2 regions of the Leucobacter triazinivorans genome follow, and region 1 is predicted to be linked to the other one. Evidence: predicted binding sites of a transcription regulator. Region 1 holds the regulator's gene; the other holds the start of a gene.
The links. Region 1 encodes HspR, which represses chaperone genes until heat shock. Its sites were predicted from a motif close to AAGTTGAGTCNNNNNGACTCAACTT; they were not measured.
Positions count from the first base shown of each region.

Region 2: EVS81_RS05760 (Hsp20/alpha crystallin family protein) is a predicted target of HspR. The motif match lies at 12,563-12,587, and genes of this name have one in related genera.

Region 1 covers NZ_CP035806.1:2,279,935-2,295,601, forward strand. Annotated here, with positions in the region: gene EVS81_RS16225 (biliverdin-producing heme oxygenase) at 1-304, shown strand, start outside; gene EVS81_RS10340 (ATP-dependent DNA helicase) at 335-1,621, opposite strand; gene EVS81_RS10345 (MFS transporter) at 1,666-2,979, opposite strand; gene EVS81_RS10350 (RecQ family ATP-dependent DNA helicase) at 3,032-5,176, opposite strand; gene dnaK (molecular chaperone DnaK) at 5,358-7,205, shown strand; gene EVS81_RS10360 (nucleotide exchange factor GrpE) at 7,208-7,888, shown strand; gene EVS81_RS10365 (DnaJ C-terminal domain-containing protein) at 7,881-8,840, shown strand; gene EVS81_RS10370 (heat shock protein transcriptional repressor HspR) at 9,003-9,425, shown strand; gene EVS81_RS10375 (class I SAM-dependent methyltransferase) at 9,644-10,789, shown strand; gene EVS81_RS10380 (helix-turn-helix domain-containing protein) at 11,175-11,495, opposite strand; gene EVS81_RS10385 (DUF4229 domain-containing protein) at 11,577-12,038, opposite strand; gene EVS81_RS15920 (PLDc N-terminal domain-containing protein) at 12,342-12,854, shown strand; gene menD (2-succinyl-5-enolpyruvyl-6-hydroxy-3-cyclohexene-1-carboxylic-acid synthase) at 12,884-14,740, shown strand; gene EVS81_RS10400 (PPK2 family polyphosphate kinase) at 14,847-15,667, shown strand, end outside.
Region 2 covers NZ_CP035806.1:1,252,769-1,268,435, reverse strand. Annotated here, with positions in the region: gene EVS81_RS05785 (LacI family DNA-binding transcriptional regulator) at 1-785, shown strand, start outside; gene EVS81_RS05780 (DUF11 domain-containing protein) at 985-5,796, shown strand; gene EVS81_RS05775 (SpaH/EbpB family LPXTG-anchored major pilin) at 5,862-7,547, shown strand; gene EVS81_RS05770 (class C sortase) at 7,648-9,330, shown strand; gene EVS81_RS05765 (signal peptidase I) at 9,327-11,825, shown strand; gene EVS81_RS05760 (Hsp20/alpha crystallin family protein) at 12,045-12,524, opposite strand; gene EVS81_RS15765 (YibE/F family protein) at 12,813-14,603, shown strand; gene EVS81_RS05745 (cyclase family protein) at 14,613-15,296, shown strand; gene EVS81_RS05740 (1-acyl-sn-glycerol-3-phosphate acyltransferase) at 15,446-15,667, shown strand, end outside.

The DNA of each region.
Region 1 (15,667 bases):
CGCGGGCGTCGTCGCGCACCACTACACGCGCTACCTCGGCGACCTCTCGGGCGGGCAGATGATCGCGCGGCGGGTCGCCAAGCAGCACGGGCTCGAGCGCGATGGCATCGCCTTCTACGACTTCTCGGAGCTGGGGTCGCTGACCGAGTTCAAGAACGGCTACCGCGCAGCGCTCGACGCGTTGGGCACCGGTCTCGACGACGCCGAGCAGGCGCGCATGCTCGACGAGGTGCGGGCGGCCTACGGCTTCAACACCGCGGTCTTCGTCGACCTCGGGAAGCAGAAGGCCGCGGCGAGCGCCTAGCGCTCGGCGGCTGCGGCGTGCGCCGCGAGGTCAGTCAGACGTCGTCTCGCTCGCCGTCCGCTCGTTCATGAAGCGCACCACGTTGGGGTCGACGATCACGTCCCGGGGCTGCAGCGGCCGCTGCAGGTAGAGGCCGTCGAGCGAGCGCACACGGCTGAGCGCGACGTAGGTCTGGCCCGCGCTGAACGCGCGCGGGCCGAGATCCACCACCGCCGCGTCGTAGGTGTGTCCCTGCGACTTGTGCACGGTCACCGCCCAGGCGAGGCGCAGCGGGAACTGCTCGAACTCGGCCACGACTTCCTTCTCGAGCTTCTTCGTCTCGGCGTCGTACCGGTACCGGTAGCGCTCCCAGACGGTGGGCTCCACCTCGAACTCCTCGCGATCCACCTCCACCCAGACGGTCCCCTCGATGCGCGACACCGTGCCGATGGTGCCGTTGACCCAGCGCCCGTCGGAATCGTTGCGCAGGAACATCACCTGGGCGCCGGGCTTCAGCTCGAGCACCTCGTCGGCCGGATATGTGTTCTCGCGGAACTCGCCGTTGACCTCGGCGACGGCGCGCAGCGATGAACCGCCGATCTCGGCGAGCCGCTGCGCGTTGATGCGGTTGACGGTCGCGTTGGTGGTGGCCAGTGTGATCACGTCGCGCGGTGCGGGCCGCGCCCCGGCCGAGTTGAGCTCCTCCGCCTGATCCTCTTGCACCATTCCGTGCCGCACGGCGCCGAGGATCTGCTTGAAGCGATCGTCGCGCTGGCGGTGCACCTCGCTGAGCTCGATCACCGCCAGCGGGGATGCGGCCCACACCTTCGCGTCGAAGAACCAGAGCGAGCGGTAGGTGTCGGCGAAGTAGGCGCGCTCGTGCGGATCGCGCGGGGGCACCGGCGGCAGCTGGAACGGGTCGCCGAACATGATGATCTGCGCACCGCCGAAGGGATCGTGCTTCTTCCCGCGGGCCAGGCGCAGCGAGCGGTCGATCGCGTCCATGAGGTCTGCCGAGACCATCGAGATCTCGTCGATGACGAGCGTGTCGATCGAGGCGAGCATCTTCTTCAGCTCTGCGGGCTGGTCGAGATCGTGATCCGCGATGATGCCGGTCGGCAGGCGCAGCAGCGAGTGGATCGTCTGCCCGCCGACGTTCAGCGCGGCGACACCGGTGGGCGCGCAGACCGCGATGATCTTGCTCGTGTTCCAGGCGAGATGGTTCAGGATCGTCGACTTGCCGGTGCCGGCGCGGCCGGTGACGAAGATGTGCTCGCGGGTGTGCTCGATGCGCTCGTAGACGGCGAGCTGCTCGGGGGAGAGCGGGGGATTCGGCACTCCAACATCGTAGCCTGCGGGCCGAGCCCTCGGCCGCTCCTGGATCAGGCCGGGGCTTTGACGGGCAGCAGCAGGAGCAGGCCGAGCAGCAGCACGAGGGAGACGCCGATGATGCCGAAGATGGTGGTGCCGCCGAGCGCGACCGCGGCGGTGAAGGCCGCCGGCGCGAGGAAGGAGACCGCGCGGCCCGTCGTGGCGTACAGGCCGAAGATCTCGCCCTCGCGTCCGGGCGGGATCAGCCGGGAGAGGAAGGAGCGGGAGGCCGACTGCACCGGGCCCACGAATACCGAGAGCGTCAGGCCGAAGACCCAGAAGACCCAGCTGCCGAGCGGGTTCAGCAGGAACAGCAGCATGCCGCAGACCACCATGAGCACGATCGAGGCGAGCATCACCGTCTTCGCGCCGATGCGATCCTCGAGCACCCCGCCGGCGATGGTCGCGGCGCCTGCCACGACGTTCGCGACGATGGCGAACAGGATGACGGTCGTACTGTCGAAGCCGAAGCTGCGGGCGGCGATGACGCCGGCGAAGGTGAAGACGCCCGCGAGGCCGTCGCGGAACACGGCGCTGGCGATCAGGAAATGGAGGGTATGGCGCGCGGTGCGCCACAGCGTCGCGATGCTGCGGAAGAGCTCGCGGTACCCCGTGAGGAGGCCCTTCCCGGTGCTCGGAGCGTTCGGGTCGGCCGGAATCTCGGGCACGGCGAAGAAGACGGGGATCGCGAAGAGGCCGAACCAGGCCGCGGAGACGACCATGGCGACGCGGATGTTCCAGCCGCCGTCCGACGTGACGCCGAACCAGCCGACCTCCGGGAACACGAACCCGATGAGCAGGATGGCGAGCAGGACGATGCCGCCCAGGTACCCCATGCCCCATCCGAATCCGGAGACCTTGCCCACGTTGCGGCTGTCCGAGACCTGCGAGAGCATCGCGTTGTAGCTGACGCTCGCGAACTCGAACGCGACGTTGCCGATGGCGAGCAGGATCAGGCCGAGCAGCAGGTACTGCTCCTCGGGGGCGACGAGCACCATGAGCGCCGTTGCGGCCACGACCACGGCGGTGTTGACGCCCAGCCAGGTCTTGCGCCGGCCGGCCGCGTCGGTGAGCCGGCCGAGCACCGGTGCGACCAGGGCCACCACGACGCCGGCCACGAGCAGCGCGATGCCGAGCTTCGTCGAGACCTCGGCTTCATCACCGAAGGGGGCCGAGGTGAGGTAGACGGTGAAGACGAAGGTGGTCACGACCGCCTGGAAGGCGGCCGATCCCCAGTCCCAGAGCGACCAGGCGAGGATCGTGCGCTTCTGCACGTGTGACGGCTGCGCGGTTGTGGCGGCGTGCACCGCGCTGTTCTCGCTCATGTCGCCAGCGTACTGCCATACCGGGGTGCGCCGCCGGGTGTTTCCTCTCGCGCTACCCGACGGTCGCCAGCGCGAACGGGAGCACCGCCGCGGCCCCGGCGGCGATGAGCGCTCGGGACGCGACGGTGACGGTCCAGCGGCTGTCGACGAGGTCGTCGACGAGCAGGAGCGGGCCGGGAGCCTGCTCGACGGAGGCCGCGAGCTCGGCGGACACGCTGAAGCGCCGCCACACCGAGGCCAGGCGGAACGCGCTGTTGCCGCCGGGGCCCGTGACCGCCACGTCGGGGTCGACGTCCAGCGTGCCGAGCAGGGGCAGCCGACCGAGGCGCGCGATCTCGGCGGCGGTGCTCGACACGAGGCGTGGCCGCGTGAGCGAGGGCATCGCGACGACGCCGACGGGGCGCTGCTCCCACGGCCAGTCTCGCAGCGCCGCGACGACGCCCGTCACGAGCCGATCGTCGATCTCGCGATCGACGGCGCCGGCGGCGAAGAGTTCGCGCAGCGGACCGCCCCACCCCAGGTCGGTGAGTCGCGCGAGCGCGCGGCCCTCGAGGGGTCGTTCTGCGACCGGAATCCGCCCCTTCACCGGGACTCCGCGGCGGTCGGCGCCGCTGGGCCACTGCGCGCGCGGCTCGATCGGCACGCCCGCGCGCCGCAGTCGCGCTGCCGCCTGCTCTGCGGCTGCCGCGGGGACCTCCGACGGCATCCAGGGCCCGGCGCACACGTCGCACCGGCCGCAGGGCGCGGCGGTGGTGTCGTCGAGCTGCCGCTGCAGCGTCTCCATGCGGCACCGCTCTCCCCGCTCGTAGTCGAGCATCGCGCGCTGCTCTGCCGTGCGAGCGGCCGCGATCCGCCCGTACCGCTCCGCGTCGTAGCTCCAGCCCTGACCCGTCGACACCCACCCGCCGCTCACCCGCCGCACCGAGCCGTCGACGTCGAGCACCTTCAGCAGCAGCTCGAGCGGCGTCCGTTTGATGTCGACGCGCGCCTCGATGGCGGGCGTCGAGAGCGGTGCGCCGTCTGCCGCGTCGAGCGCGGCGAGCACGGCCGCGGCCCGCTCGGGGTCGGGCATCGACGCGGTCGCGAAGTAGTGCCAGACCTCCTCGTCCTCAGCGCCGGGAAGCAGCAGCACATCGGCGTGGGCGGTGCCGCGACCGGCGCGGCCCACCTGCTGGTAGTAGGCCACCGGGGATGAGGGGGCGCCGAGGTGCAGCACGAAGCCGAGGTCGGGCTTGTCGAATCCCATGCCGAGCGCGCTGGTGGCCACGAGCGCCTTCACCTCGTCGGCCTTGAGCGCCGCCTCGAGGCGCTCCCGCTCCTCGGGATCGGTGCGTCCCGTGTACGGCGCGACCGCATGGCCGGCCTCTCGCAGCACCTGCGCGGCATCCTCCGCGGCCGACACCGTCAGCGCGTAGACGATGCCGCTGCCCCGCAGCTCGCCGAGGTGGGCCGCGAGCCAGGCCAGGCGGTCCTGCGCGGAGGGCAAGCGCAGGCAGCCGAGCCGCAGGGAGTCGCGGGCGAGGCTGCCCCGCAGAGTGAGCACGTCGTCGCCGAGCTGCTCGACGACGTCGCTCACCACTCGCTCATTGGCGGTCGCGGTGGTGGCGAGTACCGGGACGCCGCGCCCGAGCGCGGCGAGGAGCGCGGCGATGCGCCGGTAGTCGGGGCGGAAATCGTGTCCCCAGTCCGAGATGCAGTGCGCCTCGTCGATGACGAGGAGGCCCATGCGCGCGAGCAGCTGGGGCAGTCGGGTCTCGCGGAACCGGGGGTTGTTGAGACGTTCGGGGGAGACGAGCAGCACATCGAGGTCGTCGGAGTCGAGGCGCCGTTCGATCTCCGCCCACTCGTCTGCCGTCGCGGAGTTGATGGCGGCTGCGCGCACACCGGCGCGCTCCGCGGCGGATACCTGATCGCGCATCAGGGCGAGCAGCGGCGAGACGAGGAGGGTGGGGCCTGATCCTCTCGCTCGCAGCAGCGCGGTGGCGACGAAGTAGACGGCCGACTTGCCCCACCCGGTGCGCTGCACCACGAGCGCTCGCCGGCGCTCGTCGACGAGCGCGCCGATGGCCTCGAACTGGCCGGGGTGGAACGCGGCGTCGACGCGCCCGGTGAGGCGGCGGAGCACGTCGAGTGCTTCGGCGCGTGTGGAGTGCTCGCTCGAGTGCATGGCTCCGATGATGCCAGCCGCCTCCGACATTCGTCCCAATGGCTGAAAGTTGAGTGAATTCGACTCAACTTTTTCCGGCGTGACTTGACTCGGCCGCGACGTCGCGTAAACTTGAGTGCAACAGGCTCAAGCCCGCGGGGATCCGCGCGGCCGGGCCGCACCAGCCGCGGGGCGCGCAACGCCCCGATCCCGAACCCGGAATGGAGAACACATGTCACGTGCAGTAGGCATCGACCTCGGCACCACGAACTCGGTCGTCGCCGTGCTCGAGGGTGGCGAGCCCACCGTCATCGCGAACGCCGAGGGGTTCCGCACGACGCCCTCGATCGTCGCATTCACCAAGGATGGCGAGGTGCTCGTCGGCGAGACCGCCAAGCGCCAGGCCGTGACCAACGTCGATCGCACGATCGCCTCGGTCAAGCGCCACATGGGCACCGACTGGAAGAGCGACGAGGTCGACGGCAAGCGCTACACCGCGCAGGAGATCAGCGCTCGCACGCTCATGAAGCTGAAGCGCGACGCCGAGACCTACCTCGGCGACCAGGTGACCGACGCGGTCATCACCGTGCCCGCCTACTTCAACGACGCCGAGCGCCAGGCCACCAAGGAGGCCGGCGAGATCGCGGGCCTCAACGTGCTCCGCATCATCAACGAGCCGACCGCTGCGGCGCTCGCCTACGGCCTCGACAAGGGCAAGGAGGACGAGCTCATCCTCGTCTTCGACCTCGGCGGCGGCACCTTCGACGTCTCGCTGCTCGAGGTGGGCAAGGACGAGGACTTCTCTACCATCCAGGTGCGCTCGACCGCCGGCGACAACCGCCTCGGCGGCGACGACTGGGATCAGCGCATCGTCGACTGGCTCATCACGCAGTTCAAGTCGTCGACCGGTGTCGACGTGGCGAAGGACAAGATCGCCCTGCAGCGCCTGAAGGAGGCCGCGGAGCAGGCCAAGAAGGAGCTCTCGAACTCGATGAGCACCCAGATCCAGCTCCCCTACCTCTCGCTCACCGAGAACGGCCCCGCCAACCTCGACGAGACCCTCACCCGCGCCAAGTTCGAGGAGCTCACCAAGGATCTGCTCGAGCGCACGCGCAAGCCCTTCGAGGACGTGATCAAGGAGGCCGGCGTCAAGGTCGCCGACATCGCGCACGTGGTGCTCGTGGGCGGCTCGACCCGCATGCCCGCCGTGACCGATCTGGTCAAGAAGCTCACCGGCGGCAAGGAGCCCAACAAGGGGGTCAACCCCGATGAGGTCGTGGCGGTCGGTGCCGCTCTGCAGGCCGGCGTGCTGAAGGGCGAGCGCAAGGACGTGCTGCTGATCGATGTCACCCCCCTGAGCCTCGGCATCGAGACCAAGGGCGGCATCATGACGAAGCTCATCGAGCGCAACACCGCGATCCCGACCAAGCGCAGCGAGACGTTCACCACCGCCGAGGACAACCAGCCGTCGGTCGCCATCCAGGTGTTCCAGGGCGAGCGCGAGTTCACCCGCGACAACAAGAACCTGGGAACGTTCGAGCTCACCGGCATCGCCCCGGCCCCCCGCGGTGTTCCGCAGATCGAGGTCACCTTCGACATCGACGCCAACGGCATCGTGCAGGTGTCCGCGAAGGACAAGGGCACGGGCAAGGAGCAGACGATCACCATCTCCGGCGGCTCGACGCTCTCGAAGGAGGACATCGAGCGCATGGTGCGCGAGGCCGAGGAGCACGCGGCCGAGGACAAGAAGCGCCGCGAGTCGGCCGAGCAGCGCAACAACGCCGAGCAGCTCGCCTACTCGGTCGAGAAGCTCATCAGCGAGAACGAGGACAAGCTGCCCGAGGACGTCAAGACCGAGGTGCAGGGCGACCTCGACGAGCTGAAGCAGGCGCTCGCGGGCGAGGACGACGAGGCCGTGAAGACCGCCTCCGACAAGCTCGGCCAGAGCCAGACCAAGCTCGGCGAGGCCATCTACGCGGCCGCGCAGGCAGAGGCCCCCGCGGCCGACGCCGAGGACCAGTCGGGCGATGACGACGTCGTGGACGCCGAGGTCGTCGAAGACGATGAGGAGAAGAAGTAGCGATGGTCGACAAGGAACAGCGCACGCCGGGCGAGGATCCCGATCGCGACGATGTTCCTGCGGGGCCGGCTCGGGACGATGCGCCACGCGCGTCGTCGCCGGGATCGGCCGGCTCACCAGCCGCGGGGCCGGAGGCGGATGACGCTTCCGGCCCCGCGCCGCAGGAGGACGCCGACGGCGACCTGACCGTCGACGACATCCTGGGGGCGGAGCAGAGCGCCCACGCCGCGGCAGCCGAGGGCGCCGCGGACGGCGGCGAGACTGCCGACAGCCCGTACCTCGAGGATCTGCGCCGGCTCACGGCGGAGTACGCGAACTACCGCAAGCGCACCGAGGCGAACGCCGAGCGCGACAAGCAGCGCGCCACCGCAGCGGCGGTGACCCCGCTGCTGACCGTGCTCGACGACCTCGACCGCGCCGAGCAGCACGGTGATCTCGCCGACGGGTCCGCGTTCGCGACCATCGCGCAGAAGATCCGGGGCACCATGGAGCGACTCGGTCTCGAGGGCTTCGGCGAGAAGGGCGAGCCCTTCGACCCGCAGCTGCATGAGGCGATCGCCCAGGTGCCGGTTCCGGGCACCGAGCAGCACACCATCCTGGACGTGATCGAGCGGGGGTACCGCATCGGCGATGTCGAACTGCGCCCCGCCAAGGTAGCGGTGGCGGTGGGGGCTGATGGCTAGTCAGGATTGGCTCGAGAAGGATTTCTACCAGATCCTCGGCGTGTCCAAGGACGCGAGCGACGCCGAGCTGAAGAAGACCTACCGCAAGCTCGCCCGCAAGTATCACCCGGATTCGAATCCGGGTGACACCGCGGCCGAGGCGAGGTTCAAGGAGATCAGCGAAGCCTACTCGGTGCTCTCCGATCCCGAGCAGCGCGCCGAGTACGACCAGATCCGCGCCATGGGTGCGGGCGGAGCCCGCTTCACCGCCGGCGGCGGGGGAGCGCAGGGCTTCGAGGACGTCTTCGGCGGCATGTTCGGGGGCGGCCGCGGCGGCACCCACTTCAGCTACCAGCAGGGCGGCGGCCAGGGCTTCGAGGACATCTTCGGCGGCATGTTCGGAGGGGGCGCGCCGCGCGGACCCCAGCCCGGTCGCGACATCCAGGCGTCGACCACGCTCGATTTCGAGACCGCGGTGCGCGGCGACACGGTCACTCTGCAGGCCCCCAACGGGCCGGTGAAGGTGAAGATTCCCGCGGGCGTCTCGGACGGCCAGAAGATCAAGGTGCGCGGCAAGGGCGAGCCGAGCCCGAGCGGCGGGCCGGCCGGCGACATCATCCTCACGATCAGCGTGCGCAAGCACCCGGTCTTCGAGCGCGACGGCCAGAACCTGCGCCTCAAGCTGCCGGTGACGTTCTCCGAGGCGGCGCTCGGCGCGACCGTCGAGGTGCCCACGCTCGAGGGGGCGCCGGTGAAGCTCAAGGTGCAGCCGGGGACGCCGAGCGGCCGTGTGCTGCGCGTCAAGGGGCGTGGCGTCAAGAGTGCGAAGGGCACCGGCGACCTGCTGGCCGAGGTGCAGGTGGTCGTGCCGTCGCACCTTTCGGATTCGGCACGCGAGGCGCTCGAGGCGTTTCGCGCCGTCGAACCGCAGGAGAATCCGCGAGAGGATCTGCTCGCGCGGTCGCGCGGCTAGCGGATCCGGGCCGCTCGGCAGGTGCTCCCGTCGAGCGGCCCGTCACCCGGGTCGGGTGGAGCGTCACCCGGTCGGTCGGAGCGAGCACCGGGCTGAGCGCCTCGCGCAGCGACGAGTCGTCTCTGTGAACACCCCACCGGATCCCTCACGAAAGGACATCTCATGGCGGCGCCCCAGATGGATCGCTACACGCCCGTCTTCGCGATCGCGGCGGCGGCAGAACTCGCCGAGATGCACCCGCAGACGTTGCGGCAGTACGACCGCATCGGGCTGGTGTCGCCCCAGCGCACCCGGGGCAACACGCGCCGCTACTCTCTGCACGACGTCGCGCGGCTGCGCGAGGTCGCCCGGCTCTCGGCCGAGGGGCTCAGTCTCGAGGGGATCCGCAGGGTGCTGCAGCTCGAGGATCGCGTGCGCGAGCTCGAAGGCCGTGTCTCCGAGCTCGAGCACGCGCTGACCGAGGAGCGGCTGCGACGCCCCGAGCGGCGCGTCTTCGCCGCGGGGGCGGCGGGCGGCGAGGTGATCACGCTGCGACGCGGCACGCGGGTGCGGCGCAACGCCGAGATCGTCGTCTGGAAGCCGTAGGGGTCCGCTCCGCGGGGTGGGCGGCGCTGCCGGAGCTGATGCATAGCGTCGCCTTGTTCGCGGAGCTCTCACCCGCTGCTGCTGTGGTGGTCCGTCCCCGTCATCCTGCGCGGAGTCGCAGGATCCATCCGCGCATTTCGCGGGAACGCTATGACATCAGGCGAGCCGCAGGATCCATCACCGAGCGAATCGGAAGCCCGCGCCGCTAACGTGGTGGGGTGAGCGCCGCCGAGACTTCTGACTTCTCCGAGCTCTTCGCGGAGCTGTCGCGGGAGCCGGACTTCGATGCACCCGAGCTGCAGGCCCACGACGCCGCCGACGAGCTGATCCTCGCCACGGCTGCCGATGCGGTGCGCCGACTCGGGCACGGCGAGCTCGTGGTGATCGGGGATCGCCACGGCGCGCTCACGCTCGGCGCCGCAGGAGTGCTCGGCGCGAGGGGGATCCGTACGCACCAGGACCCGCTGCTCGGGGAGCGCGCGCTGGTCCGCAACGCGGAGCGCCTCCGACTGACGGACGCGTTCGCCTCGCACGCGCTCGACGCAGCGCTGCTCGACGGTGCACGAGTGGTGCTGCTGCAGCTGCCGCGCGGGCTCGACGCGCTCGAGGAGATCGCGTCGTGCGTCGCGCGCTGGGCTGCGCCCGATGTGCGCGTCTACGCCGGCGGCCGCGTGAAGCACATGACTCGCGCCATGAACGAGGTACTCGGCCGATGCTTCGCGGAGGTCTCGGCCGGGCTCGGGTGGCGCAAGTCCAGGGTGCTCATGGCGCGGGGCCCGCGGGATCCCGGCCGCCCGTCGTTCCCGCGCTGGGGCGACGATGCGGCGCTTCCGTTCCGCGTGGCGGCGTACGGTGCGACCTTCGGGGGACCGACGCTCGACCACGGCAGTCGGCTCCTGCTCGCGGGGCTCGGGGATGCGGCACCGGGCGCGCGGCGGATCGTCGATCTCGGTTGCGGCAACGGCGTGCTCGCTGTGTCGGCCGCTCTCGCCCGCCCGGAGGCGGCCGTCGTCGCCACGGACCAGTCGGCCGCGGCCGTCGCGGCGACCCGGCTCACAGTCGAGGCCGCGGGTGTGGCCGAGCGCGTCGAGATCCACCGCGCCGACGCTCTGGACGCGGTGCCGGACGGATGGGCCGAGCTGATCCTGCTCAATCCGCCGTTCCACGCGGGCGCCGCGGTGCACGCGGGGGTGGCGCATCGCTTGATCCGGGCGTGCCGTCGCGCGCTCGCGCCCGGAGGCGAGCTGCGCCTGGTGTTCAACTCGCACCTGCGATACCGCGCGCTCGTCGAGCGCGCGGTCGGCCCGAGTCGCCAGGTCGCCCGCGACCGCACGTTCACGGTGCTGTCGGCGATTCGCGGCTGAGCGGCGCCGGCCCGGCCCGCCCCGCGCCGCGCCCCGCCCGCGCCGCGCCGCACCTCCACCGTGCCGCCACCGCCCCGCGCCTCCGCCGCGCCGCGCGCCGCGCGCCGCGCCTCCAGCGTGCCGCCACCGCGCCGCGCCCGCGCCGAGCGCAGGCGTGAAGTGCGAGTCGCGATATGCCGCTAATCCTGCGCCGAAGCGGCAGATCGCGACTCCCACTCGTGCCGTGCCGAGGCAGGACGCAGGACGCAGGGCGCAGGACGCAGGGCGCAGGACGCAGGGCGCAGGAGGCAGAGGCATGAGGCAGGGGCACAGGCGGCAGGCGGGTGCGGGCGCCGGGGGTGGAACGCAGGCGCGAGTCGGCGCAGAACCTGCTCGTGCCGGGCGATCAGCTCTTGCGGCGGTGCTGCTCGTCCTGCTCCGCGCGCGCTTTGATGAGATCCCGCGCCGAGAGCTGGTGCAGTCGCTGTCCGTAGTCGTCAGCGGTGATGCCGCTGAGGAAGGTGCCGGGATCAACGCCGAGCGCGCTTCCGATCCGCACGAGAGTTTCGGCCGTCGGACTCGAGGCTCCGCGCTCGATCTTGCCGATGCTGGTCCAGCTGATCTCGGAGAGTTCGCCGAGATCTTCGAGCGAGATGCCGAGCCGGTGGCGGACTGCACGCACGCGCTGGCCGATCTGCAGCGCGGCGGACGAGTGGATCTTGGACACCGGACTAGCGTGCTCGTCTCGGTTCCGAAGTGCCAGAAGTCAAACGCACTGGCTGAAAACGGCCAGTGCTTCAGGGGTCGATCAGCTCCCCTCGGGGCCCTGCGCTCGGGCGCGCTCCGGAGCCGGAACGTCGCTGGTCGTCTGCGCTGCCGCAGCCGCCTCCGCCCCGGTGGACTCAGCCGTGCCCGAAGTCGCCGCGGCACGCGATGCGGGATCGGCGGGCTCGCCGGAGTGGGCGTCGGCAGAAGTCGGCCCGCCTGCTTCGGCGGCCGCGATCGCGTCGTCTTCGGCGATGTCGTCCGCCGTGCGATCGCGATTGCGCCAGTCGTAGATGCTGGCCGAGGCGGTCTCGCGCGGCTTCGAAAGCAGAAGCAATGAGAGCGAGACGCTGATGAGGGCCGCGAGCACTGCGGCGACGACCGCCGAGAGCATCGGCGAGAATCGCAGTGAGAGCCCGAGCAGGTAGATGAGTGCGAACGGCACCGCGAAGAAGAGCAGGCGCAGCACGGTGTAGGTGATCCAGGCGGAGCGGGGGGTCTTCACGCGTGCGAGTCTACTCGCGGCGCCTGAGCTGAAACCCGGCGTCTGCCCACCGCTCTCGGCTCCGTCCGGATCCCTGCCCCTTGCCGCCGGACCGCCGCTCCGGGCCGTCGCGCCGGGCCACCGCTCCGGGCCGCCGCTCCGGGCCGTCGCGCCGGGCCACCGCTCCGGGCCGCCGGCCTCAGTCCCGCCGGACGCTCCCCGGCCCCCTGTCTCGCCTCGCCCCGGGACCCCATCCCGCACTCGAGAACACAGCGGCGCCGAGGCGACCAGCGGGAAGCCAGACACGGCCGGTACGATGGGGGCATGGTGCGAGTCGTGATTGTCGGGATCGTCGTCGCCGTGGCGTTCACGCTGTACGCCCTGGTCGACGCGGCGATGACCGACGCCTCGCGTGCACGCGGGGTGAGCAAGCCGCTCTGGGTCGTGATCGTCGTGCTGCTGCCGGTGATCGGCGGCGTGCTCTGGTTCGTGATCGGCAAGGGCGCCAAGTCGACCGCGGCGCGGCGTCCCGCTCCCGACGACGATCCGCGCTTCACCGGCACTCGCCTCTCGAACGAGGATCTCGACGCGCACATGCGCGATCTCGAGGAGCGGCTGCGGGAGCTCGACAACGAGACCTATCCGGGCGAGGGGCAAGCGGGGCCGGATCCCGAGCCGACCGCGGAGACGGAGCGCGAGACGACCGAGGGCGCCCGCGACCACGAGGCGCCCGATGAGTCGCGAGGCGCCGAAGACGCCGCAGGGCAGCCGGGCGGGGGCGACGAATCCGCCAACGGCAGCGACGCGCGCCCCGACGGCGACGCGGCGCAGAAGTGAGCCCCGCGCCACGGCCCGCACCGGCGTCGATGTTCGCGGTCGAGTTGCTGGCCGAGCTCATCCGCCGCGGAGTGGAGGACGTGGTGCTGTGCCCCGGCTCGCGGTCGCAGGCGCTCGCGCTTGCGGCGGCCGCCGCGGAGCAGGTCGGGGCGATCCGGCTGCACGTGCGGCTCGACGAGCGGTCGGCAGCATTCTTCGCACTCGGTGTTGCACGTGAAACCGGTATCCCGGCCCCCGTAGTGGTGACGAGCGGCACCGCGGTGGCGAACCTGATGCCCGCCGTCCTCGAGGCGCACGAGGGGCGGGTGCCGCTGCTGCTGCTCACGGCCGACCGGCCGGTCGAGCTGCGCGGGATCCGCAGCAATCAGACGACGGCGCAAGCCGGCGTTTTCGGTGGAGTCACCCGCCTGTGGCGAGATGTTCCGCCGCCCGAGGTCGCACCCGACGGTGATGTGCGCCGGGACGGCGGTCGGGATCCCGGATCCCTCGCCGTCGACGCGCTTTCCGCGGCCACCGGCGTGCTCGGCGCGCTCCCGCCCGGCCCGGTGCACCTGAACCTGGCGTTCCGAGAGCCGCTCTCGGGTACCGAGGGATTCGATGAAATGGTCTCCGCGGGCTTCGCCGCCGCCGCGGAGGAGGCGGCAGAGCTGCGCACCTCGGGAGCGCACGCCGCCATCGGGATGCCGGTGAGCGGACTCGAGGGGCACGACGGCCGGGCCGATGGCATCCGGGCGAGCGGCGGCTCTGCCGGGGGAGTCGAGGTGCACGGCGACCGTGCGAGCGCGCGGTTCCCCGACGCGGACACCCATGTCCACCGGGGCGACGCGCTCGCCGTGGTGGTGGCGGGCGAAGGCGCGGGGCCCGAGGCCGAGGCGTTCGCGCACGCGGCGGGCCTGCCGCTGCTCGCCGAGGCTGTCAGCGGCGCCCGCTACGGGCGCGAGGCGATCACCGCATACGGCACGCTGCTCGACGATCCGTCCGTCGGCGCGCTCGTCGAGCAGGCGATCGTGTTCGGTCACCCCACCCTGACCCGGCAGGTGCCCGCCCTTCTGCGTCGCGAGGACGTCGACGTGATCGTGGTCGATCCCTACGACGAGGCCGACCACTTCGATCCGGCTCGCGACGCGCGCGTGGTGCGCGCGGCGCGGGTGGCCGAGGATCACGATCCCCGTGCGCTGCGTCGCTGGCTGGGGGCGTGGGTGCAGCCGGACCGCGAGCTGCAGCGGCAGCGCAGTACGCTGCACGAGCCGGACCTCGACGCGGCGCTCGCCACCGGCTACAAGGAGCGGAGCGCCTACGCACGGGCCGAGGTGGCCGTGATGCGCGAACCCGTCTCGCGGGAGCTGCTCGTGGAGAGCGTCTGGCGCGCCACCTGGCCGCACGACCGTCTGGTGCTCGCGGCATCGCGCCTCGTGCGCGTGCTCGACGGACTCGCCCCCGCGCGCAAGCTGGAGGTGCGCGCGAATCGCGGTCTCGCCGGGATCGACGGCACCGTGGCGACCGCGCTCGGCGTGGCGGCGACGAGCCAGGCGAGCGACGATCCGGCGCGGGCGGCGGGCACCACGCGGGTGCTCCTCGGCGACCTGGCGCTTTTGCACGATGCGGGATCGCTGCTACTGCCCGAGCACGAGCCGCGGCCGCGCATCCAGCTCTTCGTCGGAAACGACGGCGGCGGCACCATCTTCGACGGTCTCGAAGTGGCCGGATCGGCCGAGCCTTCCGCATACGATCGCGTGATGTACACGCCCCAGGGGGTGCGCCTCGACGCGCTCGCCGAGGCGTACGGCTGGGCGTATCGGCGGGTCGCCACCCGGGGCGATCTCGAACGCCTGCTCACGGAGCCGGTCTCCGGACCGACGCTCGTCGAGATCCCGCTGAGCCGCTGAGCCGCTGAGCCGCTGAGCCGCCCGCCGGCCGAGCTGGGGCCGGGGAACCGAGTGGGCACCCGATGCCACGCCGTACAGTGGAAGTCATCCGAGCAGAGGAGACGGCATGGCGCAGACGTTCTGGACCGGGGAAGCGGCGGAGCTGCTGCGGGTCGGGCCGGGGTTCCGGCTGCAGGACGTGGATCCGGCGGCGACCCCCGGCACCGACGGCGGGAAGAGAGACGGCGCGGCCGAGCTGGCGCGTTCGGCGCAGCAGCTGCGCGGACTGCAGGAGAAGCTCTTCGCGCAGAGCCGTCTCGGGGCGCGGGAGCGGCTGCTCGTGGTGCTGCAGGCGATGGACGCCGCGGGGAAGGGCGGGATCGTGAACCACGTGTTCTCCCAGCTCGAGCCCTACGGCCTCGCGTTGACAGCATTCAAGCCGCCCACGGAGGAGGAGCGCGCGCACGACTTCCTGTGGCGCATCGAATCGCGGGTCCCCGGTCCTGGCGTCATCGGCCTGTTCGACCGCTCGCACTACGAGGACGTGCTGATCCAGCGCGTACGCGGGTTCGCTCCGTCCGACGAGATCGAGCGCCGCTACGGCGCGATCCTCGATTTCGAGCGCCGCCTCGCCGACGATGGGGTGCGCATCGTGAAGATCATGCTGCACATCTCTCCCCAGGAGCAGGCCGAGCGGCTGCTCGCGCGGCTCGACGACCCGGAGAAGCACTGGAAGTACAACGCCGGCGATGTCGAGGAGCGCGTGCACTGGGCGTCGTACATGGAGGCCTTCCAGATCGCCATCGAGCGCACGACCGCCGATCATGCGCCCTGGTTCGTGGTGCCCGCGAACGCCAAGTGGTACGCGCGGGCGGCGGTGCAGCGCATCGTCATCTCCGAGCTGCAGCGGATCGATCCCCGATGGCCCGAGCCCGACTTCGACGTCGC
Region 2 (15,667 bases), 1.0 Mb from region 1:
AACTGATACGCGCACTCCGCGCAGAGATCACCAGTCGCGGGTACACGACCGTGGTGTACGACCTGGAGCACAGCGACGATGTGCTCATCGAGCACATGGAGAATGCGATTTCGCTCAGGCTTGCCGGAATGGTTCTGGCGACCGGCGACCGGCTCGATGCGGCAGGGGTCCATGGCGCGCTGGAGAACGTCGCCGCGTCGATCCCCCTCGTCGTGATCGGGCAGAGGACCGCGGGCGCGAACTGGCCGACGGTACGCTTCGACGACTTCGAAGCGTCGCGTCGAGCTGCCGCCGAACTGATCTCTCGGAGGGCCCGACCGCTCCTGGTCATCGCCCGCTCGACGACGTCGCATCTTGCGCAGCTTCGCGTGTCGGGTGCTCTCGCCGCCCTGCACGAGCATCCCGCGCTGCAGGGCGGCTCCCACGTCGTCGACCTCGAAGGGCCCATGAGCTTCGAGGTCGGCTACGCCATCGGTTCGGGGCTCGGCGAACGGTTGCGGCAGTTCGGGGCCGTGTTCTGCGTCAACGACGAACTGGCGCTCGGCCTCGCCCGCGCGGCGAGCGAGATCGATATCCGGATTCCGGGTGATCTGCTGGTGCTGGGCTACGGAGATATCGACGTCCTGCCGTTCTTGACTCCGTCGCTCTCGTCCGTGAGCGGAGATGCGCAGCACGTCGCGCGAGACGGACTCTCGGCCCTCTTCTCCATGATCCAGGATCAGCCGTATGCCGAGGACGTGATCGTGGAGCGATCGATCATTCACCGGGAGTCGACGAGCTGCTGAAACGGGACCGCTCGAGACCGGGCGCCCCTCCGATCCCGGTGCGCGACCACGGCGAGCGCGGTGAGAGACGCTCGTACTCTGGCTCGACGGCCGACTACTGATTCGACCGGCGTCGCACTACTGATTCGGGCCGTGCACGATACATAGTCGCGGGCGAACGCGATCATCGCACGCGCCACGGGGATACCTTCCTGTGAATATGAGGAAGAGTTCTGCGCCCGGCACGACGCGTGCCCGGCGTTCGGGGTGGGGGCGCGCCACGACCGTGCTGCTCAGCGCGGTTTCGGCCGGGGCGGCCGGGGCGCTTGTGATCGGCATGCTGCCGGTGCTCGCTACGTCGGTGTCGTCGCGAGCCGCCGATGGGGCGGCGCCGCCCGAGACGTGGGATCGCGCCGATATCGCGGTGACGGGGGCGCTGGCCTCCCAGGGCGGGCTGCCCGGCACCTCCGGGCCGGTGGAGTACGCGTGGGGCGTCGACTATGCGGGTGATGCGTCGCGGCCCGGCGCGGCGATCACCGGGCAGGAGCTTCCCGATGCCCGCATCAACGTGCTCGAGGGCGATGCGCTCACCGGGAGCGCCGCGGCGTGGCCCGGTGCCGATGGCGCGGATGCCGCCGCGGTAGGAGCAGAGGTCGCGGCGGGCGATGAGCAGAGCGCCCCCGACGTGGTGGGGTCGCCGGCTCCGAACCTCGAGGGCGCGCTGACCACGCTGTCGCAGCGGGTGACCGAGGCCGGAGTGGGCAACACGCGCTGGCGCATCCGCGAGGCGCGGGCGGCCGAGGTCAACACCGACGGCGGGCCGTCGCGCCTGCAGATCGACGGCGCCGACGGCGCGGTGCAGGTGTTCGTGACCGACCCGCGTCTCAGCCTCGCGCTGGAGGCCTGCGTCTCGGTGAGCGCATGCGACGTCGACGACGACGGCGACTGGCGGCCGGCCCTCGAGGTCGCGGCGCCGCATGACGGCGCGGCCGCAGAACGGATGACGTGGCGCGCGACCGCGGTCAACGCCGGCAATGTCGAGCTCGCCGACGTTCGACTGGTCACCGCCACCGCCGATGCGGCACCGCTCGAGGGCGTCGAGCTCCCGGCGTTCGGAACGATCGCGGTCGGGCAGTCGGCGGTCGCCACCTTCACCACGCCGGTCGCGTTCGACGGCGTGTCGCGCACGGTGGTCGCCACGGCATCAGCGATCTTCTCGGGCACCGGCCCCGACGGCGCAGACCTGGTGCAGCGCTTCACCGACGCGGCGGGATCTCCCGGCCGCGTGCCGTCGAACGAGGCCGCGGCCACGCTGGCCGCGGGCGCGGCGGAAACGCCCAGGGTCGACAGCCCCGATTCCGAGGAGCCCGCGCAGACGGCACCGCCCGAAGGCGAGGCATCGGGTCGAGACCTGGGTGCTCCGCGTGCCGCTGATCCGCCGCAGCTGGTCTTGGAGCACCGGCTCGTGACGCCGACCGATGCCGGGCCGCTGCCGAACGGCTCGCAGCTTCAGGGCGCGGTGTATCTGTCGGTGAACAGCCCGACCGGCGCCCACGGCGAGCACGAGAACCTGCAGCTGACGCTCGAGGCCGCGAACGGTGTGTTCAGGCACTTGCCGGGTGTATGCCTCACCGATGTCGAGCCGGCTTCCGAGATCGTCGATGGCGGCACGTCGGTCGTCTGCTCGCTCGGTCGGGTCGACTGGGGCGCGGCGCTGCGCGTCGACTACGCGGTCGAGGTCGCGCTGACCGCGACCAGCGGCACGGTCACGGTCGTCGCCGGCAGCGAGGGCGAGCAGGGCGCGGTCGAGGCGCAGGCCACGGCTCCGAGCACCACCTATGATCTGGTCTTCGACCCGTTCGTGCCGTCGACGGTGCTTCCGCAGACCAAGACCTTGCCCGAGCGGGCGGTGGGGTTTCCCTTCGGGCTGCGCGTCGGGGCGCACACGGTGCTGCCCGACGGGCCGATCACCTTCGATGTGCAGGTCGACAGCGACGACATCGACGACGCGGCAAGCCTGATCCAGCTGGGGTCCGACTGTCGAGCGGATGCTGCGTTTTCCGATCAGAGCGAGCTCAGTGCGCTACCGGCGTTCGACGCCCGTCTGGCTTCGCAAGCCTGCACGGTGGCGCCGCTCGGCTCGGGCGCATTCCGCGTGACGGTGTCCGAGTACCACATCCCGCCCCTCGTGCGGCCGACGAAGGCGGGCAACGGTGCGGCGCTGCCGAATGAGGCGTACACCCTGATCGCGCTGGGTTTTCTGACCGTGCACGCGCCAGAGCAGCTGAGCGGTGCGGGCGAGCTGCTGCTGACCGCCGGCAATCTCACCAGCGGGGGCGAGCCGGTCGACGATGCAGACCCGGCGAGCGATCAGCAGCGTATCCGCCTGGATCCTCTGGGCACGCACTACCAAGAGATCGACGGGTTGAACCTGGTCGACGGCAGCTGGATCGATATGGGTCTGCGCTGGTCGATCGACAAGAAGGCAACGGCGGGTCAGCACATTCGGCACCGAATGGTGTCGACATACTTCCAGAATCTCGCACCGGCCGAGATTCGCGACACCCCGTCGCAGGGCGTACAGCGCTTCCGCTCGGCGATCAGACTCTCTGTGAACTACGACGGCTATCTGCAGGTGCCGCCCGAGTACCTGGGGCAGGGGGTGGAGGTCGAGGTCTACACCTCTCCTCTGCCGTCTTATCCCAAGACTTCTTTTCCCGAGGTCACCCCGGGCCCCGGTACTTCGGCACCGCATAATCCGGCAACTCAGCCCTGCGCGCGGCCGACGACGGATGCGTCGGTCTGGACGCAGCAGACCCTCACCCCCAATGAGGTCGACCCCAGCGGCGGCACATTCCGCATCTCTGGCGACGCCGCGAGCTGGCAGTCGGTGGTCGTGTCGTACGACTTCTCGAACGCCACAATGCCCGTCATCCGATCGCAGGTCGAGGCGGGCCTCGGCCTGATGCCGGGCTTGAGTGGGCAAAGCCTGGCGTATGCCACGAGCAGCATTTCCAACGGAGTGGCGGGGGAGTGGGCCTACGGCGACTGGAGGGGGAAGGTGACCGATAATGGCACAGCCTATTCGGGCGTGTATCCCAAGGTCGTCGACTTCTTCCGGCAAAAGCCCTACATCGCAGAGGTCACGAAGGAGATCTCCCCGAGTGCCGCGGCGCCCGGCGACGTCGTCACGGTGATCACGCGGCCGTATGCGCGCAACTTCGCAGGAGGCACCGCGTACATCAACCCGATGAGCGTTGATGAGATCCTCCCGGAGGGGCTGTCCTGGGTGCCCGGTTCGTTCAGAGTCGCGGTCGAGGGAAAGCCGATCTCCACACCGCCTAACCCGTCGCACCCGTCCAGCTTCTGGTGGCAAGCGGGTATGTACCAGAACACCGAAACGGTGATGAGCTATCAGGCCGTCGTCACCGCGACTGAGGGTGTACTGACGACGAGTTCGAGCTTCAGGGAAAATTGGCTCGGCTCTCCGGTATTGGCCGAGTCGTCAGCGACCCTGCGGGTGAAGCAGAACACCAAGACGGTGCTCCTCAAGCAGGCCGGTGCCGCCGAGGTGCCGGCCGGCCTCGGCTCGAACACCTGGAAGATCACGCTCACCAACAACGACGTGCTGCCGCAGTCGAGCACCGACATCATCGACCTGCTGCCCTACAACGGCGACCCGCGCGGCAGCAGCTTCAGCGGCACCTTCGCGGTGCACAGTGTCACCTTGAACCCCGGCGAGACGCTGTACTGCTCCTCCGCAGCACCGCAGACGATCTCGGTCGACCCGCTCGACCCGGCCAACGCCGACCCCGGTGACGGGCTCTGGCAGTCGTGCTCGCCGACGCAGGTTCCGGAGGGCACGACCGCGCTCCGAATCGTCGGGGGCGCGCTCGCGGCGAAGAAGAGCAAGACGGTCACGCTGACCTGGTCGCTTCAGGGCGAGCAGGTGGGCGACACCTACTACAACTTCTCGGCGGCGCGAGCGAGCGGCACCGGATTGGCGATGCTGTCCGGCGACCTGGTCACCGTGGTCCGCGACGGCTCGGCGCTGCAGGTGCACGCCCAGTTCGTCTCGGCGACGGGCTGGCGCGCGGGCGACGAACTCACCTGGCAGATCCAGGTGAAGAACTCCTCTCCGAAGCCCGCCTACCAGGTCGTCGTGGGCGACGTGCCCGACGCCGGTCTCGTCGCCGGCGAGGTGACGTGGGGCGCGCCTCCTGCGGGTACCGCGGTCGTGGGCGGGGCGTGGGCACTCGGCACGGTGCCCGCGGGCCAGACCCGCAGTATCCAGGTGAAGACTCCGCTCGCCCGAGACGCCGAGCCCGATCTCGACTTCTTGAACGCGGTGACCGTGAGCAATCCGTCCTCGCCCTACGACTCGGCACGACCCGTTGCCGACATTCAGCGCAACGACACGGTCGACGCCGACACCGATCAATCCGATGTGGGCGTCGCACGGGCGCCGCTCGCCGCCTTCCAGATCGACAAGGTGGGCGAGTCCGGCAACTGCGTGCCGCCCGCGTCCAGCTGCTGGGTGGCCATGGCAGGCTCCGACTGGCGCGTGTACCCGGTTCGGGGTGGCGTGCTCGACGAGTCCCAGCCGATCTGGCTGAGCCTTGCGCCGGTCGACGGTGTCTCCCCCGGCGCAGGGGCTCCGGGCACCGCCACGCGGTTCATCGTCTCGCGCCTGGTGCCGGGCGACTACGCGCTCGTCGAGCACGTCGCCCCGGCCGGGTTCAGCTTGCTGGCGGCTCCGCTGCGGTTCTCGGTCTCTGTGACCGGCGTGCTCACGTTCGACGCCTCCGATATCGCCGCCGAAACGGTCGAGATCAGCGATGCATCGACGCAGGACTTCGGCACGATACCGAGGGCCACCGTGCGCGATGTGCCGAACATGGTCTTCCCCGTCGCGGGCGGTGCCGGTTCCGGCCTGGTCGGCTGGTCGGCCGCGCTGCTGCTCGCAGCTGGCGGAATGCTGCTCGTGCGCACGCTCGCGGCACGACGCAGGTCGCTGCGCGGCGGTATCTGATTCCTCTCGTACCACCCCCCCCTTGGATACCGCCCTGGTGTCCACCGAATGAAAAGGAGTACAAGTTGAGCAAGTTTCGGAGAAGAACTCTCGCGGCTGCGGTGGGGGTGATCGCCACGGCACTGGTTCTGACGGGTTCGCCAGCAGTATTCGCCGATGACCAGACGATCGACCCTCAGGCGGTCGGCTCATTGTCGATTCACAAGCACATCACCCCCGAGTCGGGTTCGGCGGTGGGCGACGGCACCGAGCTCACGCCCGGTCCCGACGCCGATCCGCTCGCCGGCGTCGAGTTCCGGGTGCGCCAGGTCGAGGGCATCGACCTGGCCACCAACGCCGGCCAGCGCAGCGCATCGCAGCTCGCGTCGACATTCGCGGGCAACCCCTCGGCGATCACCGCGGGCGGGTACACGCTCGGCGCCGATCGCACACCCGCGCAGCCGACCACCGACGCCGCCGGTCTGCAGTACTTCGGCGACCTGCCCGTCGGCGTCTACCTCGTCGAAGAGGTGGGCACCCCGTCTCAGGTGAACGGTGAGGACGTCGTCGTGACGCCCGCGGCTCCGTTCATCGTGACGGTGCCGATCACCGTCGACGACGGCGCCGGCGGCACGTCATGGCTGTACGACGTGCACGTCTACCCCAAGAACTCCATCACGTCGGCGTCGAAGACGGTCGTCGATGGCGATGTCGCGAAGATCGGCGACGTGCTGACGTGGGGCATCACCGGCACCATCGGCGGTTCTCCCGTCGATCTCGACGGCGACGGCTCGATCAGCGGCCCGTACGAGGAGTTCAACATCGCCCGCTACACGATCGTCGATCCGCTCGACTCGCGACTCGAGTACGTGACGACGCCCGCGTACTCGGTCCAGATCGTCGATCCCGCAGGGGTCGTCGCCGCCGAGACGCTGACCGAGGGCGACGATTTCACGTTCACCGCCCCGGCAGCAGGCAATGACAACACCCTGATGGTCGACTTCACCCCTGACGGTCTGCAGAAGATGATGGTTCGTCACGGGCACCATGTGGTGCTCACCTTCTCGACCCGCATTACCGGTCTGGGTTCGGTGGAGAACGTCGCACAGATCTGGCCCGACGGCTTCGATATCGATTGGCAGCCGGGCGAGCCCGGCGGCCCGGTCACCACGAATCCTTCCGAAACCAAGTTCGGCGGTGTGATGGTGCTCAAGACGAACGACGCGCAGCCCGCGGCCGCGCTTCCCGGCGCCAAGTTCGAGGTGTACACGGAGGTCGACGGAGACGGGCGACCGGTCGCGGCCAGCAAGGTGGTCATCGACGATGGTGCAGCCGGCGTGTCCCAGTGGGAGACCGCTGCCGACGGCACCCTGACCATCGACGGCCTGCGCCACAGCGATTGGGCCGGGAACGCGCAGGTCGTCGACACCGACGGCGATGACGAGATCAGCGACGAAGAGGGCTTCGTGCAGTACTACCTCGTCGAGGTCGTGGCACCCTCCGTCAACGGTGTGGATTACTCCCTGCTGCCGATGCCGGTGCCGTTCACCGTGACGGGCGAGGCGTCGACCGACCCCGCGCAGCCCGATCTCACGGTGGTGAACGTGCCCAAGAACGCCGGGTTCTCCCTGCCGCTCACCGGTGGCGCGGGCATGACGCTCATCATCGTCCTCGGTGCGCTGCTCGTCGCGGGAGGCGCTGCGTCGTTCCTGGTGACCCAGGCTCGTCGCCGCAGCAAGAACACCGAGCAGGTCGCCAGCGCCTTGCTGTGATCGATTCTGCCGATGAGTGAACAGCGTGGTCGGGCGGCGTTCGGCCGCCCGACCACGCTGTGAACGTCAAGTCGCCCACTCGACCAGGGAAGGAGGGAGCATGGCCGTGCGCACGATCGACGAGAGTCGGGTGCGGCTGCCCGGTGCACGCTCGACGTCGCGGCCGCGCCGCGGCTGGCGAGCTCGCTCGCGCGCGCTGCTGGGTCCCTGGCCCCTCTGGCGAATCGGGATCATCGGGGCCATCACCGCCGGAGTGGCCGTGATGTGCTACCCCGCTGCAGCCATCTGGTTCGACGATCGGGTGCAGGCAGGCCAAGCGTCGGGCTACGGAGAGAAGACCGGGAGCGCCGGAGCTGCCGACCTCGCGGCCGAGCTCGAGGCGGCCCGTGAGTACAACCGCAGCCTGCCCAACGGCCCCCTGAGAGACCCGTATGCCCTCGATGACTCGGGCAGACCGAGATCGGTCGGCAACGGTGAGCCCGCATACGAGGCGACGCTGAACAGCGACCCCAACGGCATCATGGCGCTGCTGCGCATTCCCAAGATTCGCGTCAATCTTCCGATCTTCCATCACACCGATCCCGAGGTGCTCGATATCGGGGTCGGTCACCTCTTCGGCTCCGGCCTGCCGGTGGGCGGCGAAGACACTCATTCCGTGTTGACGGCGCACTCGGGGATGGTGGGTGCGAGGCTGTTCAACGACCTCCATCACTTGCGCACCGGCGACCGATTCTACGTCTCGGTCGCGGGCGAGACCCTCGCCTACGAGGTCGATCAGCGGCTCACCGTGCTGCCCACGCAGCTCGATGCGCTCCGGCAGGTCCCCGGCGAGGACTACATCACTCTCGTCACGTGCACCCCGATCGGCGTGAACACCCACAGACTGCTCGTGCGCGGTACGCGGGTGCCCATGACCAAAGCCGACGAGGCGCGGCTCGAGGCAGTCACTGAAGAGGGGCCGGGCTTCCCCTGGTGGGTCCTCCCTGTTCCGGCAGCGGTGCTGCTGCTCGCGCTGGCCACCCGTCCCCTGGCACGCGCGCATTCCGCGCATCGCAGGCCCGACGTCGCACGCACGGGTGCCGACCGTCCGATGATCCGCATCGCGTATCGCGCGCCCCACTCGGCCGAGCTCGCGGCGTGGCGTGAACACCGCAGGCGGGCGTTGCCTCGGGCATCGCGCTGGCCGTCCTCGGTCGGCGCCTTCACCTGGACGCTGTTTCTGGGCGATCAGCGCCTGGGGGTGTCGGCCGAAGCTCGTTCCACGCCCGACGCGGTGTTCGCCGAGATCGCGAGGCTTCCGCAGCTGTCCCTGGTGCTCGGACTGCGCAGCAGTCGCAAGCGGGGCACCCTCTGGCTCATCGGTGCGCACGGCTCGGACGGTTCGGTGGCGCCGCTGCTCATGGGGTTGACCCCCGAGAGTTTCCCGGGTGTTGCCGATCTCCGCGGGCGCGAGGCGGTCGACCTGCTGCACCGCGCTGAGCTGCCGTTCGGGGCCTCCCCGGTCCCTCCGCCGGTGGCGCCGGCCGCTGCACCGGTGGCGCCGGTTGCTGCACCGCTCAGAGACCCGGGTTTCGAGGCGCCGGGGCTTGCACCTCGTGCAGAGGTACGTCGCGAGTCGGTGCCGGGAAGCGATGGGACGCGCATTCCCGGCGACGCGCTCGAGAACGGCGACGCGCTGGCGCACGGCGATGCCATGACGTTCTCGGAAGCGATGACGCTCTTCGACGAGACCTCGTACCGCGATGCGCGGCCACCCGTTGCGCGTGAGGCGGTGCTCCAGTGACTGACGCGGTGCAGCAGAATGTTCCGTCCATGGGGGCGACGATGCAACCGCGGGGGGCGCGGTTCTGGCAGTGGTCGCGGTGGAGGCGCCCCGCGGCCTGGCTGTGCTGGGTGGCTGCGGCTGCCGCTGCCACCCTGTTGATCTGCGCACTGCTGGTTCCCGCCATCGTCGGCGGTGGCGCGGCCACGATATCGAGCGGCTCGATGGCTCCGGCGATTCCGCAGGGCAGCCTCATCGTCTACCGGGGTGTCGCGGGCGTGCACGCGTGCGAGCTCAGCCCCGGAGACGTCGTCACCTATCAGCGCCCGGGCGCCGAACTGATCACCCACCGGGTGGTGGGGATCACCGATGGGGTCTACGGAGACGACACGTCGTGCCGCCTGACCACTCAGGGCGACGCGAACGCCGCAGCTGATTCGCCGGTCTCACCGGCGTGGATCCGAGGGGTGCAGATCCTTCACATTCCGCAGCTCGGATGGGCGTGGCAGGTGCTCACTCCGTTGGGGTTCGCCCTGACGGCACTCCTGCTGGCGGTCGGGTCGGTCATCGCGGGGATCTCGCTGTGGCGGGTGCGCGGCGAGATTCAGTGGCAGGGGGTGGTGGATGGGCTGCCGACTCCGCACGTGCTGCATCATCCGGCTCAGTGGCCCGCGGGGTCTCTGAGCGCTGCGGGTGCTGCTGGCGTGGTGGGCGCTGCGGGTGCTGCGAGTGCGGTGGGCGCTGCGAGTGCGGTGGGCGCTGCGAGTGCGTCAGCGCAGATTCTCGGTGCGCCGGATCCGTCCGGCTCGGCAGATGCGCAGGCGCACAACCGACGCGAGCCACGCCTTGCGCGACCCTGGCGCGCCACCCGCGCCTGGGTGCGACGCAAGCGCCGGGCCGGGATCCTGCGCGTCGCACTGGTGCGAGTCCGGCTTCACGCCGCCTGGGCGAAACTGCGCGACGCGCTGCGCAGGCCCGCTCACGAGACCGACGCCGCGGACGCGGCCCCCGCGCCTCCCGCCGCACTGCTCCCGACCGATCGCAGCGGCTCGGCGCCTCGCCCGGCTGCACCCCCGATTCCGACGGAGGCGCATCCGCTCGCTCCGGTGCCGGATCCCTCGTCTGCTCCGGTGCCGGATCCCTCGTCTGCTCCGGTGCCGGATCCCTCGTCTGCTCCGGTGCCGGATCCCTCGTCTGCTCCGGTGCCGGGCGACCCGTCGGGTTCCGAGTCGGGTCATTCGCACATCCCCGCCGTCCAAACGATCGAAATGGAGAACGCTATGCAAGACCAGGGCCCGCGAGAGAGCGACAGCTCTGCTCCGCAGCTCCACTCGTCCTCACTCGACCTCCCCGATTTCGACGCGCTGGGCGACTGGGCCACAGAGGGGCTGGCCGGTCTGGCGCGAGAGCATCCCGAATCTTCGGCCGCGTCCTCGGCAGCGACGCTTCCGACTGCGTCGCAGCGTCCCGCCGGAGGCGCGTCCGACTCGCCGCTGTCGGGTGCGTCCCCGGTCTCCGCGGCTTCGGCGCCGCAGCTGCCCGAAGCTCTGGTCGAGCGCCCCTCGGAGTCGCTGCCGACCGAAACGGACGGCACGGATACCGCGGAATCGAATGTCTCCCCGTACGGATTCATGTTCCAGGGCGAGAGCTCGTCGAGGGAGTTGCTGGCCAAGCGCGAATCCGTCATCGCAGAGCGGGAGCGGCTGCTCGAAGAGCGCGAGGAAGCGCTTGCGGCGCATGCAGACGAGATCGTGCAGCGCGCTGAGCAGGCGAGCAGTCGGCTTCGCGCCGCGGTCGATTGGGAGACGAGGGTCAAGGCCCAGGAGGCCGATGTGCAATCGAGGCAGCAGCAGCTCGCACGTGATCGCGACATCCTGTCTTCCGCGTACGCCGCATTCGAAGATCAGAAGTCGCGCACCGTCGAAGATCTGCAGACCCGCTCCATGCGCATCGTCGAAGTCGAGAACGACCTGAACGGCCGAGTCGAAGACGTCGAGCGCCGCGACCGACAGCTCCGCTCCGAGCGCGAGGCGCTCAATGCGCTGCGCGCCGAACTCACCGAGCGTTCGGAACGCCTCGATGCGTTGACGGGCGACTACGCGGCGCACGACGACTATCTGCGCAATCGTGCCGCCGAACTCGAGAAGATGCGGCGTGAGGTGGCGGCCGAGCAGGAGCGCTCGCGGCGCAATGCCGAGCGGCTCGCCTCGGAGTGGGCGGCGCTCGAGCGTCAGCGCGACGATCTCGTCGCTCGGGAAGAGCGGGTCAGCGAGGCGAAGTCTCAGGTGCAGGCGACGGCCGATCGACTCGCGGCGAGCGCGGCCCGACTGCAGGAGCAGAAGACCGAGTTGCAACTGCAGACCGACTATGTCAAGACGTACGCGCAGCAGATCTCCCAGCGCGAGGAGAAGCGCGAGACGATCTCGCCGCCCGTTATCGGGGCGACGCACGACGAGCCGATGCCCGAGTGGATGCCCGTGGCCGCCAGCGGGCATGTGAGCGCGCGCAGGCCGTGAGCGGCCGCCGCTGCTCGTGGGCGGGCGTCCGCTGTGGGCCTCGCTGCTCGTGGGCGAGCGTGGCTGCTCGTGAATCAGCGTGGCTGCTCGTGAATCAGCGTGGCTGCTCGTGAGCGAGCGTCGCTGGGCCACGCGGCAGGCGCTCGCGTCGCCACGCACAGACGCGCGGAGCCCCGGAGAGAGGGATCCCTCGCCGGGGCTTCGCGCGTGGCGGCGGTGCTACGCCTGCGCGTTCTCGAGTCGGCGACCGTCGAGTCCCGCCGCGGTCGTGTCGCCCTGGGCGGTCTCTGCCTCGATCACCGGTCCGCTCGACACCTGCACCTTGCGCGGCTTCGCCCGCTCGCTCACCGGAATCGTGACGCTCAGCACGCCATTGTCGTAGCCGGCGGAGATGTGCTCGGTGTCGATGCCCTGGCCGAGACTGAGCTGGCGCAGGAAGCTGCCGGGCGTGCGCTCGCGCGTGATCCACTTCACGTGATCGTGGTCGGGCAGCGTGCGTTCGGCGCGGATGGTCAGCAGCTGGCCGTCGACGTCGATATCGACCGATCCGGGATCCATGCCGGGCAGATCGGCCGTGAGCACGTAGCGGTCGCCGTCGCGGTACAGATCCATCGGCATCTGACGGGGCCCCCGTGCGGGGCCGTCGAGCAGAGCGCCGGCGAGGCGTTCCATCTCTCGAATCGGGCTGTAGTTCGCCATCATGTCACCTTTCGTCTGGTCTCGTCGGAGCGCAATTGAAGTTGAGTGAAGTCGACTCAACGTGAAATCAGATTAGCACTCTCGGGTGGGGAGTGCTAAGGGGCGTTCGCTGAGGGCGAGCGCATCCGGGTGGCGTGGGCGAACTCCGCTCTCCGTGTGTTGCCGCCACCGCCCCACCGCCCCACCGCCCCGCCGCCCCGCCCCACCGCCCCACCGCCCCACCGCCCCGCCGCCCCACCGCCCGCGGCCCCAGGCCCGGAGCTGGTCCACGGATAGGATCTTCCTATAATGAGATGCATTATCGATACTTGGAGAGTGTGGTCGGCTCGGCTCTTTGGCTCGCGCGACCAGCCGGATCCCAGTCAAGGCGCCGATACGGCCTCGGCCGCCGAACCCCGGCTCGCCCCCGAACCCCGGCTCGACCCCGAACCAGGGGTCGACCCCGAACCCCGGCTCGCCCCCGAACCAGGGGTCGACCCCCTGGGCCACACCCGCACCCATCCCCCCAACCGCACCCAGCCCTACCCGCACGCCCAGCCCTACCCGCACACCCGGCCCGACGCTCACACCCACACCCGCCCGCGCGTGCCGAGCGGTGCGGTTGCGGCATCGCCGTCGGCGCGCGTCGCGACGCTCGGCCTGCTGCTCCTGGTGGCAGCGGCGACCGCTGGGGGACTCGTGGCGCTCTGGCCGAACGATTCCGACGTGGCGAGGGTGGCCGATCGCGCGATGTATGTGGCAGAGGGGGCGACCTTCGAGCGCGGCGAGGTGCTGCGCATCGAGGAGGGATGCGAGAGCGCCGCTTCCGGATTTCAGGCCTCCGAGGCCACCTGCTTGCGCGCCGGCGTCGGTCTGCGCTCGGGGCCGGACGCGGGCCGGTTCATCGACGTGCAGCTGCGCGGTGCGCTCGCCACAGCCGGCATTCGGCCCGGTGATCATCTCGAGTTGCTCGCCTACCCGCTCGACTCTGCCCCGGATCCGACTGCCCCGGATCCGACTGCCCCGGATCCGACTGCCCCGGATCCGACTGCCCCGGATCCGACTGCCCCGGATCCGACTGCCCCGGATCCGACCGGCGCAGACCCGACCGGCGCAGACCCGACCGGCGCTGATCCGACCGCCGCAGACCCGTCCGGCGCCGATCCCGCCCTCTCTGCGACATACGGGATCGCGCGGGGCTACGACGCCATGGGGGTGTTCCGGGGCTGGCAGCTCCTCGTGCTCGTGCTCGTGTTCGCCGCGGTGGTCGTGGCGGTGGGGCGCTGGCGCGGGCTGCTCGCCCTCGCGGCGCTCGGGGTGGCGGCGTGGGTGCTGCTCGCGTTCGTGCTGCCCGCGCTCGTGGCGGGCGGCCCGGGCCTGCTCGTCGGCGTCGTCGGATCGAGCGCGATCATGTTCGCCACCCTCTACTTCGTGCACGGCCCGAATCTGCGCACGACCGCTGCGCTCGTCGGAACCCTGTGCGGGATCCTCATCATGGCGGGCATCTCGCTGATCGCCGTGCAGGCCACCCGCCTGAGCGGGGTGGGCGACGAGGCCTCGGGTCAGTTGGCGGGGCTCGCGTCGCAGATCGACTTTCGCGGGCTGCTCAGCTGCGCGATCATCATCGCGGGCCTGGGCGTGCTGAACGACGTCACCATCACGCAGGCATCCGCGGTGTGGGAACTGCGCGCCGCGGCGCCGGCGATGTCGCGCCGCGAGGTGTACGCGCGCGCCATGCGCATCGGCCGCGACCACATCGCCTCGACCGTCTATACGGTCTTCTTCGCCTATGTGGGGGCGGCGATGAGCGTGCTCATCCTGCTGTACCTCTACGACCGTCCCATGCTCTCCCTGCTCACCCACGAGGACATCGTCACCGAGATCGTGCGCACCCTCTGCGGCAGTGTGGGGCTGGTGCTCGCCGTGCCGATCACCACCTGGGTGGCGGCGCTGCTGCTGCCCCCGGCCGACCATCGCTCCGCGCTGCCGGATCATCGCTCCGCGCTGCCGGATCATCGCTCAGCGCTGCCGGATCATCGCTCCGCGCTGCCGGATCATCGCTCAGCGCTGCCGGATCACCGCTCCGCGCTGCCGGAGTAAGCTGAGCGCGTGATCGACCTGAGCCACCCCATCGTCAGCGGCATGACGGTCTACCCGGGAGATCCCGGCGTGCGCGTCGACCCGGCGCTCACCGTCAGCGCCGACGGCGTCGCGGTGGCGCGCCTCGCTCTCGGATCCCACACCGGCACGCACGTGGACGCGCCCGCCCACACGATTCCCGGCGGGCGCACCGTCGACGCGTTCGACCTCGACGAGCTGTGCGGCGAGGCGCTGATCCTCGACGTCTCCGATCGCGCGGTCGACGGCACGCGCATCGACGCGACGGCGCTCGAGCTCGACGGCCTCGCCGAGGCACCGCCCATCGTGGTGATCCGAACGGGGTGGGATCGGCACTTCGACGCCCCTCGCTATCTGCGGCACCCCTACCTCGACGTGGCCGCTGCGGACCGTCTGCAGCGGCTCGGCATGCGCGTGCTCGCGATCGACACCCTCAGCCCCGACCGCACCCCGGCCGCCCACGAGACCGCCGACTTCGCCGTGCACGCCGTCGTGCTCGGCGCCGGCGGAGCGATCGTCGAGAACCTCCGCGGCGTGGAACAGCTCGAACCGCTCGGGAGCCGTGTGTGGCTCGGCATCTTTCCGCTGCCGCTCGCGGGCGCGGACGGGGCGCCCGCGCGCGTGGTCGCGGGGCCGCTCGGGGCGGGCGGGGCGTCCTCCGAGCATGCGGTCTGATCGGGGGAGCAGCCTGATCCCGGGGGCCCGGCCCGGCCCGGCCCGGACCGGACCGGCCCAGCCCCGGCCCGGCCTGATCCGCGGGCGGCCCTGCCCGATCCCGAGCGGCATATCCGGCTCGGCGCAGCGTACCCGCGTACGCTGAGGGAATGACTTCGCACTCCGCGCGCGCCGCCATCGCCCGCGTCTTCTGGCGCCTGTCGCCGTGGCGCCTCGCGCGCGAGACCGAACCGGTCGCCGGCCCGCGCATCCTCGTCGGCGCACCGCACACCTCCAATTTCGACTTCCTGCTGATGCTCGCCATCGCCTGGGACGCGGGCATGCGGATCCACTGGCTCGGCAAGCGCGAGCTGTTCCGCGGAATGGCGGGC